DNA from 3 places in the Micromonospora sp. NBC_00860 genome. Region 2 is predicted to be linked to each of the others. Evidence: riboswitches for the same ligand, from Rfam matches in the RefSeq annotation. Region 2 holds a riboswitch; each other region holds the start of a gene.
What was found. Region 2 has a riboswitch for cyclic di-AMP ahead of OH804_RS27730 (C40 family peptidase). Riboswitches for the same ligand answer to the same signal wherever they lie in the genome.

Region 1 (4,353 bases), 2.1 Mb from region 2:
CTCGCGCCCCGCCGCGCGGCCCGTCCGGCGCCCGTCCCCCGACAGCGCACCGCCGGCGGCGACGACGCCCGAGACCCCGTGAGCAGCGCCCGCGGCGAGGCCGGCGGGGCTGCCGACGAGGTCGGTCAGGCCGGCGGTCGATCAACGTACGTCGACCTGCGCTGACAGCGTCCACCCTGGTCAGCGGGGTCGGCGCGGCGTGATCCGACACGCCCGTGGCCAGTGCGCCCGGGTCGGCACGACGGTAGCCTGGTGCCGTGCTTCCGGTCGCGTTCACCTGTCCGCTGTGGTGGGTGGCGCGCTGGGCGACGCGGGTGCTGACCAGCCTCGCCGTCGTCGCGGCCCTGGCGCTCGGCGCAGGCCCGGCCACGGCCGCCGGATCAACGCCCAGCCCGGTGCCGACGTCGAATGCGGTGCTGGCCTCCGTCGCCGCCGGGCCGCTGGCGGCCTCCTGCCGGCAGGTCGGGGCGCACGGTGCGGCGCGCCAGGCGATACCGCCGGAGGCCGCCGAGGAGTCGGTCCCGACATCGTCGGTCGACACGCCGGTGGCGCTCCCCGGCGACCAGGGCACCATCGCGGCCCGCGTGCTGCCGGTCCGCGCGGCCGGGTCCGACCGGCTGCCCCTCGTCGACGCTGCGAGCGGTCGGGCTTCCCGGGCCCCACCCGGGCGCTGAGCCACCGGGACGACCGTCCCGTCACCGCGCCCCGTCGACCCACCGCTCCCTGACCCGCCGACCCGTGGCCCACACTGGCCCGCTGGTCGATGCGGCTCCCCATCGCACTGCTCTCTCCCCGAGGTGCCGACCATGGAGACCGTCGTCTTCTACCAGTTCGTGACCGAGGTGCCGCAGGCCGCCGCCATCTGGTCGACGCTGTTCCTGCTGACCCTGGGCCTCCTCACCGTCCTGGCCGCCCGCCCCGAACGGGAGCGGCCCGCTGACGATCCGCCCCCGGCCGGGCCGACCGTCCGGGAGATGGCCGCCGCCGAGGCCGTCGACGTGCGCCGGTACGCCGAGGAGGTGGCCGTCGCCGCGGCGGGCGCGGCCACCACCGCCCGGCGCCGACGCGCCGCCTGGCTGACCGCTCAGGAGCAATTGGAGCGGGCCTGGACCGGGTACGACGAGGCGGACACCGCAGCGCGTCGCTTCGCCGGGGCCGGGGTGTTGCCCACCCCGCAGACCCCGCACACCCCCGCCGAGTACGCCGCCCGGGAACGCTATCTGCACCGCGCGGCGATGGCGGCGTACTGGCGGGGCGACCTGACCATGGCCCAGCTCAGCGACGTGTTCGGGCACCGGCGTGGCTGGGATCCCCGGCGACACCCTGTCGAGCAGGAGGTGCTGATCAGCCGGGTGGTCCGGGACGCGCGGCTGGCCGACTACCAGGTGGCCGCCGGCCGTGAGCGGGCCGCCTGGCGCGACGCGGAGTTGGCCGCCGAGTCGGCCCGTACCCTCGCCGAGGAGGCGTACGCGGCGGCGGCCCGGCTGCGTCCGACCCCGGTGCCCGCTCGCCGGTCGGTGGCCGATGCGATACGACCCGCCGTCGTGGCACGGTGGCGCCCGGCCCGGGTGAGTTGAGCCCGATCCGTGATGTGAGGCCGGTCACCCAATAGCGGAATCGGACGGTCGGCGCGATCGGCGGCATTGTTCCCGCGATTATGGTCGCCTTCTTCGCGGCCTGTCCGGTTGTCGACCGCAGGCGTCACCGTAACCGGTTGTCCCATCGAGTCACATCATCGGCAATACGCGCAGAAATTGTCGCGCCAATTGAGGTTTACGCAGGTGAACCTGGCTTGGCAGGGCGTGAAGCGGCCAGTAGTGTCGTCCCGTCCGGTGCGGTAACCGATCGCAAGACGCGACGCCGCACCGACCCGCTTAATCGTGATCAACGAACCGGGGACCCACCAGTAAGTCCGGGGTGAATCCGCGAGCCACGGCCCGCGGTAGGGCGATCTTCCCGCCCGAATCCGTCAGCTAACCCGGTAGGCGGTGTCGGAAGGAGTCCCATCCTCGTGCAGCACCTTTCCACCCCTCGGTTGTTCCCTCGCCTCCACGGCGCGGCGGTGCACCCGCTCACTCGTCCAGTGACGGTGAGCTGACCCCCGGGTCATCGCCTTTCCCGCCCGGCCGCGCCGGGCGTTCCCCTGAGCGGTTCACCATCCGCGGACCACGATCCGCGCGCTGGCGCCTGCCCGGATACCGGTCCGGCCCCGGTGTGCCGCTCTCCCCCCGATCCGTGGAGGAACCCGTGAAGCACACAGTGAAGCGTCAGCTCCGTCGCCTCGTCACCGAGCGCCCGTACCAGATCGTCGCCGCCTCCGCCGCGGCCCTCGCCATCGCCACCACCACCGGCGCCCTGCTCACCACGGCCGACGACGCCCCGGCCGGCCAGCGCACCGCGACCACTGTCGCCGAGATGCGCAGCGACGTCGCCGCCTCCCGTGGCGAGGCCCGGGACGCGTCCCCCTCGGCCGGAACCGCGCCGACCACTGCCGCCCCGGCCACCAGCACCGCGTCACCCGCCGCAAAGGCCAGCAGCAACCCGGACCTGACCCGGAAGCCGGAGCGGCCGAAGCCGCCCGCGACCAAGGTGCTGGACTACGACTACGAGGCGCAGAACACCTACTACAACTGCGGCCCGGCGGCCACCCGCAACGCGCTCAGCGCCGCCGGCATCGACCGCACCCAGGAGGAGCTCGGCGCCGAGCTGGGCACCACCGAGATGGGCACCAACTCGGCCGAGGACACCACCCGGGTGCTGAACGCCGAGGTGAAGGGCTCCCCGTACCGGACCCGGATGTTCCCCGGCTCGCCCAGCCCGGCACAGATGGACCGGCTCCAGGCCGACGTGGTGAAGGCCATCACCGACGGCCGTGGCGTGGTGGCCAACGTCGTCGGGGACGCCACCGACACCGACGGTGGCTGGCACTCCTACGGCGGCGGGCACTACATCGCCGTCGTGGGCTACAAGGACAACGGTCGCACCGTGCGGATCGCCGACTCGGCGAACCCGGCCGACCCGTCGTACTGGATCACCACGATCGACCTGGCCAACTGGATCACCAGCCGGGGCTACTCCGCCTGACCCGGGCACGCTGACCGCCGCGGGCGCCGTCTCCCACAAGGAGCCGGCGCCCGCGGCCTTTGTCCGCGCGGGCCCGGGTAACGCCATCGACGGCTCTCGTACCGGGCCGTGAACCGTGGGAGACTGCGGCCGTGGTGGAGAAATCGGGTGGTCACGCCGGCCGTAGGCCGGTCCTGCTGCTGCTGCACGGCATGGGGGCGACCGGGGACGTGTGGTTGCCCTGGGCGCCGTACCTCGAGCAGCACTGGCCCGGGCGGTGGCTTGCACCGGACCTCGCCGGACACGGCTGGGCGCCGCCGCTGCCGTCGTACTCCTTCGCGGGCTTCGCCCAACAGATCGCGCAGGCCCTCGCCCCCGACGACCGGCTGGTCGTGCTCGGGCACTCGCTGGGTGGCGTGGTCGGCCTGGCGCTGGCCGCCCGCGACGCCGGAACGCCGGTGGACGCGGTGGTCGGGCTGGGCATCAAGGCGCTCTGGTCACCCGCCGAGCTGACCCGCGCCGCCGAGGTCGCCGCCCGACCGGTGAGCTGGTTCGCCAGCCGCACCGAGGCGGCTCGCCGCTACCTGCGCGTCGCCGGGCTGGCCGGCCTGGTCTCGCCGGACCACCCGGTGGTGGACGCCGGGCTGCGCCAGGTCGACGGCCGGTGGCGCCTCGCCATGGACCCGACCGCCTTCGCCGTCGGCGAGCCCGACCTGGCCGCGCTGCTGGCGGCGACCGACGTACCGGTGGTGCTGGCGCGCGGGGAGAACGACCCGATGGTCACCGACGAACAACTCAAGGAGTACGGCGTACCGGTCGCCACGCTGCCCGGCCTCGGGCACAACGCGCACGTGGAGGACCCGGCGGCGGTGCTGGCGCTGCTCGACCCCTACCGCTGAGCGGCTACGCCGGTGCGGAGGCGGTCAGTGTCTCGGCGGGCGTCAGCTCCCGGCGGGCGGCGGTCAGGAACGCCTCGGCGTACGACTCGGCCGGGAAGTCACCCAGGTAGCGGCGGCGGGTGGCCCAGCGGGCCTCGGCCAGCGGGTCGGTGTCCAACAGCGCGGTCAGCACCTCGTCCACGTTGGACATGTCCCGGCGCAGCACGTAACCCGATCCGGCCAGCGGGAACCGCTCCACGAACCGGTCGCCCTCGTCGCCCATGTCGGTGACCGCGTACGGCTTGCCGGAGTAGAGGAAGTCGGAGATCACGCCGGACACGTCGGAGACCAGCGCGTCGGCGGAGTTGACGCACTCGGTCAGGCTCAGCTCCCGGGCTGCCGCGCCGACCAC
Region 2 (4,353 bases):
GTTGATCACCGCGGGTGCCGGCTCCGATGCGACGGAGCCGGCGCCGGCGGTCTTCCGGTCACGGTCAGGCGGCGGCGGTGCACTGGACGTCACGGCTGAGGCGGGTCGGGCGGGTCTGCGGGACGGTCAGTGGGGCGGCGACCGCCGCCGGGGCGTTTGGGTCGAGCCAGACCCGAACGGCCGGCCGGCCCGGCGGGAGGCCCGGAATGCCCGCGACCTGTTGCTCACGGCGGGTGAGCATCGCCACGTCGACGGTGAACTCGAAGAGCCGCCAGTCGACCTGCGGCTCGGCCCGGGCGCTCTGCGCCAGGAGCGCCACCCGGACCGGATCGGTCACCGGACGGGCGCGCCCCGCCACGTACGCCTCGTCGTCGCTCTCCTCCGCGGGGAACGAGTGCAGCGCGTAACGGCCGTCACGTTCGAGGTCGCGGCGCTTGGGCGAGTCGATGATGAAGCAGAACAGCCCCTCGGCGGTGATGACCGGGGAGACCGGATGGACGCGGGGCCCGCCGTCGGCACGGACCGTGGCCAGATAGCCGAAGCCCGGCCCGTATTGCTGGAGGAGAACGCGGATCCCGTCGGCGAGTCGGGGCTCGTCGGCGGCGAATTCGGACCAGGAAGCCATGTGGGCATTCTATCGAACAAATGTACGAGCAGCGACCTCGACTCGCTGGTCACCGGCACCGAATCCGGCCACTTCCGCCAGCGCGGCTATGGTGGTCCGATGCTGCTCTCCGACCGCGACCTGGTCTCCGAGATCAAGGCCGGCACGCTGGGCCTGGAGCCGTTCGAGCCCACCCTGGTGCAACCGTCCAGCATCGACGTCCGACTCGACCGGCTGTTCCGGGTCTTCAACAACCACCTCTACACCCACATCGATCCCGCCATGCAGCAGGACGACCTGACGTCGGTGGTCGAGGTCCCCGATGGCGAGCCGTTCGTGCTGCACCCGGGGGAGTTCGTGCTCGCCTCGACGCTGGAGGTCATCTCGCTGGGTGACCAGCTCGCCGGCCGACTGGAGGGCAAGAGCTCCCTGGGCCGGCTCGGGCTGCTCACGCACTCCACAGCCGGTTTCATCGACCCGGGCTTCTCCGGTCACGTGACGCTGGAACTCTCGAACGTGGCGAACCTGCCGATCACCCTCTGGCCGGGCATGAAGATCGGGCAGCTCTGCATCTTCCGGCTCTCCTCGCCGGCCGAGCACCCGTACGGCTCGGTGGTCTACGGCTCGCGCTACCAGGGCCAGCGGGGGCCGACGCCCAGCCGCGCCTGGCAGCACTGGCGCACCTGGCCAACCCGCTGAGGCTCCGCTGCTAGAACCAGGACGACGAGGGCCCGCCGCGACGGATCGCGACGGGCCCTCTGGTCACCCTGGGGTCAGCCTGGGCGGCCGTAGCTGTGGATCGGGCCGTCGTCGACCTTCTTCATCTTCACCGGTTGACCGGCCTGGGAGGCGTGCACCACCCAGCCGCCGCCGACGTACATGCCGACGTGGTGGATGTCGCTGTAGTAGAAGACCAGGTCGCCGGGACGCAGGTCGCCCCTGCTGACGTTCTTGGTCACGCGGCTCTGCGCGGCGGCGTTGTGCGGCAGCGACACGCCGGCCTTCGCCCAGGCGGCCAGCATCAGCCCGGAGCAGTCGTACGAGTTCGGACCCTCGGCACCCCAGACGTAGGGCTTGCCGATCTGCGCGCAGGCGAACTTGACAGCGGTGCCCGCGGCGCCGCCGGGGTAGCTACCCGGGCAGGGCGCCGGGCGCAAAGGACCGCCGCCGCCGTTGCCGTACACCTTGAGGCGTAGCTTCTGCAGGCGGTCGATCTCTTCGTTGATCTGCTTCTTCTTCGCCGCCAGCTGGGCCTCGGTGCGGGTCAGCTGGGCCACCATCTCGTCCAGCGGCGCCTTCTGCGCGGCCAGCTGGTCGCGCAGGTCGGCCACCTGGCGTACGTCCTTCTGCTGGTTGTGCGCGAAGCGGTCGAGCATTTCGAGCTGGCCGACCACCTCGCTCGGCGACCGGCTGCCCAGCACCGCGTTGACTGTCGAGACGTTCTCGCCCTTGTAGGCGCGTACGGCCAGCGCGCTGACCTTGTCCATCGCGGCGTCGACCTGGCGCTCCAGCGGGGTGATCCGGGCGGCCAGCGCGTCGGCCTGCTTGCGCTTCGCGGCGAGGTCGGTGCGGGTGGCGTTGTGCCGTTCGATGATCGGTTCGAGCTTGTTCCAGTCGGCGTCGATCTGGCGCTCGATCTCGGCGACGGACGGGTCAGCGTGGGCCGCCGTGGCACTGCCGGTCAGAACGACGGCGACGCCGGCCAGCGCGGCGAGTGCGGTGGTGAAGCGGGACCAGCGTGGGCGCGGCACGATCGACGGCGGGCCGGCTGATGCCGACCGCTCGGACGACGGCCGCGGGGCATGGAGTGCCACCGGGGTTCCGTACTCCTTCTTCCTGACCGCCTACCGGGTTAGCTGACGGGTTCGGGCGGGAAGTCGGCGCCCTACCGCAGTGGTTGCGGATTCACCCCGAGGGACCTGGGTCCCCGGTTCGCTCGGAAACGACTCGGCGGTGTCGGTCCGTTACCGCCCGGGCTGGGCGGAGCTGCTGTCGGGCCGACAAATGACCAGAGTAGAGACGCCTGTTACCGATCCGCAACCCGTGCGGCCGTGACACTCCGTACCGATTGGACGAGGTCACCGACCGTGTGTGAAGAATTCTTTCCGCAGGCTTCGATAGATGGAAAGGTATTGACGCAACCTCCCGGACGGCGCGATGGTGACCTGACCTCACTCCGCGAGAATCTAGGGGGTTCGATGCACCATCCAACCCTGTCGACCGGCTGGCGTGCACTGCTCGCCGCCACCGTGGTCGCCGCCGCGACCACTGTGCCACTCTCCGTCGGCCCGGCCGCCGCCGCGCCCACCACCGACCGCCAGCAGCAGTACGCCGCCGCAGCCAGCGAGTACGGCGTGCCGGCCGTCGTGCTGCTCGGCGTCTCCTACCTGGAGTCGCGCTGGGACACCAACGCCGGCACACCGAGCACCAGTGGCGGCTACGGCCCGATGCACCTGACCGACGCCCGGCACGTGGCCGCCCTACCCGGGCGCGGTCACCACGACGCCGGTGCCGAGGACCCACGCGGTGACGACTCCCGACCCGCCCGGGTGCCCGTGCCCCGGCCGGTCGAGGCGCCCGCCCCGTCCACCGCCGCGTTGCAGACCGTGGACGCCGCCGCCGCGCTGACCGGCGCCGCCCCCGAGGCACTGCGCACCGACGTGGGCCTCAACATCCGTGGCGGGGCCGCGCTGCTGGGCGCGTACCAGAGGGATCTGGGCGCGCCGGTCGGCGCCGGCACCGACCCGGCGGCCTGGTACGGCGCGGTGGCCCGCTACTCGGGCGCGGACAGCGCCGACGCCGCGGCGGCCTTCGCCGACGAGGTCTTCACCACCATCGGCGCGGGCCAGTCCCGGGTGACCGACGACGGCCAGCGGGTCAGCCTGCCGGCCCGCGCGGTACGGCCCGAACGTTCCTGGTTGGACCGGCTGGGCCTGCGCCGGCTGGCCCGCCCGGACGGGGTGGAGTGCCCGCACACCATCTCCTGCGAGTGGATCCCGGCACCCTACGAGGCGTTCGGTGACGGGGACTACGGCAACCACGACCTCTCCGACCGGCCCGCGCGGCAGAAGATCGAGTACATCGTCATCCACGACACCGAGGCGAGTTGGGCGACGACCCTGCAACTCGTCCAGGATCCGACCTACGTGAGCTGGCACTATTCGCTGCGCTCGGTCGACGGGCACATCGCCCAGCACGTGAAGACCAAGGACGTCGGCTGGCACGCCGGCAACTGGTACGTCAACGCGAAGTCGATCGGGCTGGAACACGAGGGCTTCGCGGCGCAGGGCACCTGGTACACCGAGGCGATGTACCGGACCTCGGCGAAGCTGGTCCGGCACCTGGCGCTGCGGCTGGGCATCCCACTGGACCGCCAGCACATCATCGGCCACGACAACGTGCCCGGCACCATCGCCTCGACAGTGCGGGGAATGCACTGGGATCCGGGCCCGTACTGGGACTGGACGCACTACTTCGACCTGCTGCACGCGCCTCGACTGGACACCGGCACCCCGGCCACCGGGCTGGTCCGGATCGACCCGGACTACGCCACCAACCAGCCGGCGTTCGTCGGATGCGTCACCGCGGGCGTCCCCTGCGCACCGCGCGGCTCCTCGGCGGTGGTGTTGCGCAGCGCACCGTCCCTGGACGCGCCGCTGGTCAACGACATCGCGCTCCGCCCGGACGGCACACCGAACACGATGTCCGTGTCCGACCACGGGGCCCGGGCATCCGCCGGGCAGACGTAC
Region 3 (4,353 bases), 470 kb from region 2:
CGACGACGACCGCTACTGCATCGACGTGCTCACCCAGATCTCCGCGATCCAGGCCGCCCTCGACAAGGTGGCCCTGGGGCTGCTCGACGGGCACGCCCGGCACTGCATGCACGAGGGCGCCGCCGAGGGTCGAGCCGACGAGATGGCCACCGAGATGATGGCGGCGGTCGGTCGGCTCATGAAGCGCGGCTGACCGCCGGGGCCGCCACGCGGGCGGTTCGGGCACCCGACACTCCGCCACGACCTGCGACGCCCAGGTTGGCTGGCTAGCATCTCCCACGATGGCCCTCCGCATGCCGCCGTACAGCCGGGCACCCTCGCCGCCACGACGTGGCGTCGTCCCCGGTCGACCGGGCCGAGCACTGACCCTCCGTGATCAAGTGGTCATCAGGCAGCGATCCGTCCCGCCGTCCGCCGCGTTTCCACAGCAACGGTGAACCGTCCGGACCGCTGACCCGTATCCCGCACCGGATCGTTGGGAGTCTCACCTTGGCCGCCGACCACACTCACAGTGCGCCGTCCGCCCCACCACGGGTGCGACGGATCCTCGTCATGACGGTGGTCCCCCTCTTCGTCGCCACAGTGCTCGCCGCGGCGCTGCTCTGGCCGCGCGGCGGGTCACCGCAGACCGATGGTGGTGCGGACGTGCCGCGCTACCCCGGCACTGTCACCCGGGTGGTGAGCGAGCCGTGCCCGCCGACCCCGTCGGTTCCCGAGGGCACACCGAGGGTCGGCGACGGACGGTGCGGCACCGTCGACGTCCGGGTGGACGACGGGCCGACCGCCGGCAAACAGGTACGGACACCGGTGCCCGACGGGCCCGGCGCACCCCGGGTCGAGGTCGGCGACGAGGTCATCCTGGTCGAGCTGGCCGACCCCACCGACCCGACCACCAGCAACTGGAACATCGCCGAGCACCAACGCGGCACCCCGATGGTGTGGCTGGCGGTGGTCTTCGCGGCCGCGATCGTCGCGTTCGGTCGATGGCGAGGCCTGGCCGCGCTCGCCGGGCTGGCCGCCAGCTTCGCCATCCTGCTCACCTTCGTGCTGCCGGGCATCGGCGCCGGCCGGTCACCACTGCTGGTGGCGGTGGTGGGCGCGGCCCTGATCATGTTCGTGGTGCTCTATCTGACGCACGGCGTCACCGCACAGACGTCGGTCGCGGTGCTCGGCACCCTGGGCAGTCTGGTGCTGACCGGCGTGCTCGCCACCATCGCCACGGCAGCGACCCACCTCACCGGTTTCGGCAGTGAAGACGCCACCACCCTGTCGATGTTCCAGGGCGACGTGGACCTGCACGGCCTGCTGCTCGCGGGGATCATCATCGGGTCGCTCGGGGTGCTCGACGACGTCACTGTCACCCAGGCGGCCACCGTCACCGAGCTGGCGAACGCCAACCCCGGGCTGACCCGGTTGCAGCTGTACCGGGCGGCCACCCGGGTCGGCCGCGCGCACATCGCCTCCACTGTCAACACCATCGTGCTGGCGTACGCGGGCGCGTCGCTACCCCTGCTGCTCCTGCTCACCGCCGACGCACGGCCGATCGGGCAGATCCTCACCAGTGAGTTCCTCGCGCAGGAGATCGTCCGCAGCGCGGTCGCCACCCTCGGTCTGATCGCCGCCGTACCGCTGACCACCGGGCTGGCCGCCGTGGTGACCGCCGCCGGACGCAGCGATGCCCCACCGTCCACCGACGCTCCCTCGCCCCGGCCCCAGCCGGACCGCACGGAGGCACTTGCCGCACTCAGCTCACCGCGGACGACCGGCTCCGACGAGCCGGACCGGACGCGGACCACACCCCCATCTGAGGCCACCGACCGGTGGCCGGAGTCGAACAGGAGCACGGATACGGCATGGTGACACTCCTCAGCGTGACCAGATCGGGCATCCACCCTGAGAACCACGTCACTGGTCACTCAACGCTATGGCGAAATGACGCTTTTGGTCGGCATCCAGGCGTAGCTCACCCGGTCGACTCTCGGGTAACCTCGCTGCCGGTTACCGATGAAGGCGCGAAGCGGCGCCTGCGGTGCCACCGCCCAATCGCCAGCCGGCGAGCCGGGGACCCAGGTATCTGGGGTGAATCCGCGTCAGCGGTAGGGGCCGCTTCCGCCCCGAACCCGTCAGCTAACCCGGTCGGCGGTCGACGGAAGGGAACATTGTGACGGCACCCCTACGCCGCTGGTTGACACCCGTGGTGGCCGTGATCGCCGCACTGACAGTGCTCGCCGGGCCGCTCCCGGCACACGCCGCCCCGACGAACCCCACACCGTCCGGGCACGAGGAGGACGGCGAGCCCAAGCTGCTCAACGACGTCATCGAGCAGGCCAACCGCGACTACTCCGCCGCCAAGTCCAAGCTGGACAAGTCCAAGAAGCGGCAGAGCGAGCTGGCGGCAGAGGTCAACCGGGCCAAGGCCGACCTCGACGCGTTGGCCCCGCAGGTCGGGCAGATCGCCGCCCAGGCGTACCGGACCGGCCGGATCGGCGCGGTCGCCATGCTGCTGGAGAGCGACGCTCCCGACTCGTTCGTCCAGCGCGCCGGGATGCTCGACGAGATCAACATGGTCAACGAGAAGAAGCTCTCCGAGGTCAACGAGGTGAAGGCCCGCGCCGAGCAGGCCAAACTGGCCCTCGACACCGAGGTCCGCGAGCAGCAGAAGCAGACCGCCCTGATGGCGAAGCGCAAGAGCGAGGCCGACAAGGCGCTCTCCCTCGTCGGCGGCAAGGGTTTCACCGGCGGCCTGGTGGATGCCACCTCCAAGGTCGCGAAGATCGGCCCGGGTCGCACGGCCGACGGTGACTGGAAGCCCCAGTCGTGCAGCGAGAACGACCCCACCACGTCCGGCTGCGTCACGCCGCGCACGCTGCACGCGTACAAGGAGGTCAAGGCGGCCGGCTTCAACCGGTTCGTCGGCTGCTACCGCCCCGGCGGGCCGTGGGAGCACCCGAAGGGCCGCGCCTGCGACTGGTCGCTACAGAAGAGCGGGTTCTCCCCGTGGCACAACAACGACACCCGGACGTACGGCAACAACGTCGCCGCGTTCCTCATCCGTAACGCCGACCGGCTCGGCATCTACTACGTGATCTGGAACCGGCAGATCTGGTTCCCGGCCACCGGCTGGAGTTCGTACAGCGGGCCGTCGAACCACACCGACCACGTCCACATGTCGTTGCTCTGACCCGCACGATCCCCGTCGAGGGCCGTTCCGCGTGACGCGGAGCGGCCCTCGACGCGTCAGACGGTGGCGGGCGCGGTCGCGTCGGTCGACCCGGCCGGGCTGTCCAGCGTCGCGAAGCCGGCCGGCATGGCGGCCACCGGGCGCACCGCTCCGGCGGCCAGCCGGTAGGACACCCCCACCACCGCGCATCGCCCCCGCGCCACCTCGTCGGCCAGCACCGGGGACTGCCCGAGCAACGTCTCGACGGTCTGGGCGATGTGGATGTCGACGATGCCGTCGATGTCGTCCACGCCCTCGGCCTGGGCCCGGCGCAGGCTGGGCAGCACGGCGTCGACCACCGCGCGCAGATGGCCACTGGGTGCGGTACCCGTCGCGACGGACTCCCGGGCCGCCTGCACCGCACCGCACGAGTCGTGGCCGAGCACCACCACAAGCGGAGTGCCGAGCACTGTCACCGCGTACTCGACGCTGCCGAGCACCTCGGGACCGGCGGTGTGCCCGGCCGTGCGAACAACGAACAGGTCGCCCAGCCCCCGGTCGAAGATGATCTCGGCAGCCAGCCGGGAGTCGGAGCAGCCGACGATCACCGCGAACGGGTGCTGTCCGTCGGCCACGGCTGCCCGGTGCCCGGCATCCTGGTTGGGGTGGCGTGGAGCACCGTCGACGAAGCGCCGGTTGCCGGCGATCAGTTCGGCGTACGCCCGGGTCGGCTCGCTGAGCGCGGACGCCCGGTCGGTGGTCCGCTGCGGACCCGGCTGACCACCGACGCTCCCGGTTTGACTCATCCCGCACCTCGTCTCGACGCATCTGACCTGGTCAAGCCGGCTTTCCGCCGGCCGGGCGGCGGGCGCTGGCTCGGGCTCCACCGTCACACGCACGGTAAGATGCGTCAAGGGATGCGTGATTTAGATTTCATACGTTGACTTTGGCCACCCCCTGGGCAACCTTCCCGTGGCAGGGCCGGCAAGACTCTCGCAAAGGCAGGCGGACATCCGGAAGGGCGGTTCCACGATGGCGAGCACGGTGACGGGCGACACCGGCAGCGGGCGGAACTGGACGTTCCTCACCAATCACGGGCACGTCCTGCTGGCCATCGCCCGCGATCCGACGGCCCGGCTGCGCGACGTCGCGGCCGAGGTCGGCGTGACCGAACGGGCCGCGCAGGCGATCGT

Region 1: linked by a shared signal. The riboswitch ahead of OH804_RS17760 (C39 family peptidase) and the one ahead of OH804_RS27730 (C40 family peptidase) in region 2 are both predicted to bind cyclic di-AMP.
Region 3: linked by a shared signal. The riboswitch ahead of OH804_RS25440 (hypothetical protein) and the one ahead of OH804_RS27730 (C40 family peptidase) in region 2 are both predicted to bind cyclic di-AMP.

What each region holds. Positions count from the first base shown of each region.
Region 1 is NZ_CP108825.1:3,879,111-3,883,463, reverse strand. It holds gene OH804_RS17775 (acyltransferase family protein) at 1-165, shown strand, start outside; gene OH804_RS17770 (hypothetical protein) at 258-674, shown strand; gene OH804_RS17765 (hypothetical protein) at 807-1,577, shown strand; cyclic di-AMP (ydaO/yuaA leader) riboswitch at 1,862-2,003, shown strand; gene OH804_RS17760 (C39 family peptidase) at 2,236-3,084, shown strand; gene OH804_RS17755 (alpha/beta hydrolase) at 3,216-3,962, shown strand; gene OH804_RS17750 (CDP-glycerol glycerophosphotransferase family protein) at 3,967-4,353, opposite strand, start outside.
Region 2 is NZ_CP108825.1:6,009,697-6,014,049, forward strand. It holds gene OH804_RS27720 (pyridoxamine 5'-phosphate oxidase family protein) at 65-625, opposite strand; gene dcd (dCTP deaminase) at 626-1,303, shown strand; gene OH804_RS27730 (C40 family peptidase) at 1,378-2,418, opposite strand; cyclic di-AMP (ydaO/yuaA leader) riboswitch at 2,432-2,567, opposite strand; gene OH804_RS27735 (N-acetylmuramoyl-L-alanine amidase) at 2,803-4,353, shown strand, end outside.
Region 3 is NZ_CP108825.1:5,534,762-5,539,114, forward strand. It holds gene OH804_RS25430 (metal-sensitive transcriptional regulator) at 1-193, shown strand, start outside; gene OH804_RS25435 (YibE/F family protein) at 490-1,860, shown strand; cyclic di-AMP (ydaO/yuaA leader) riboswitch at 2,027-2,157, shown strand; gene OH804_RS25440 (hypothetical protein) at 2,162-3,181, shown strand; gene OH804_RS25445 (carbonic anhydrase) at 3,238-3,966, opposite strand; gene OH804_RS25450 (MarR family winged helix-turn-helix transcriptional regulator) at 4,193-4,353, shown strand, end outside.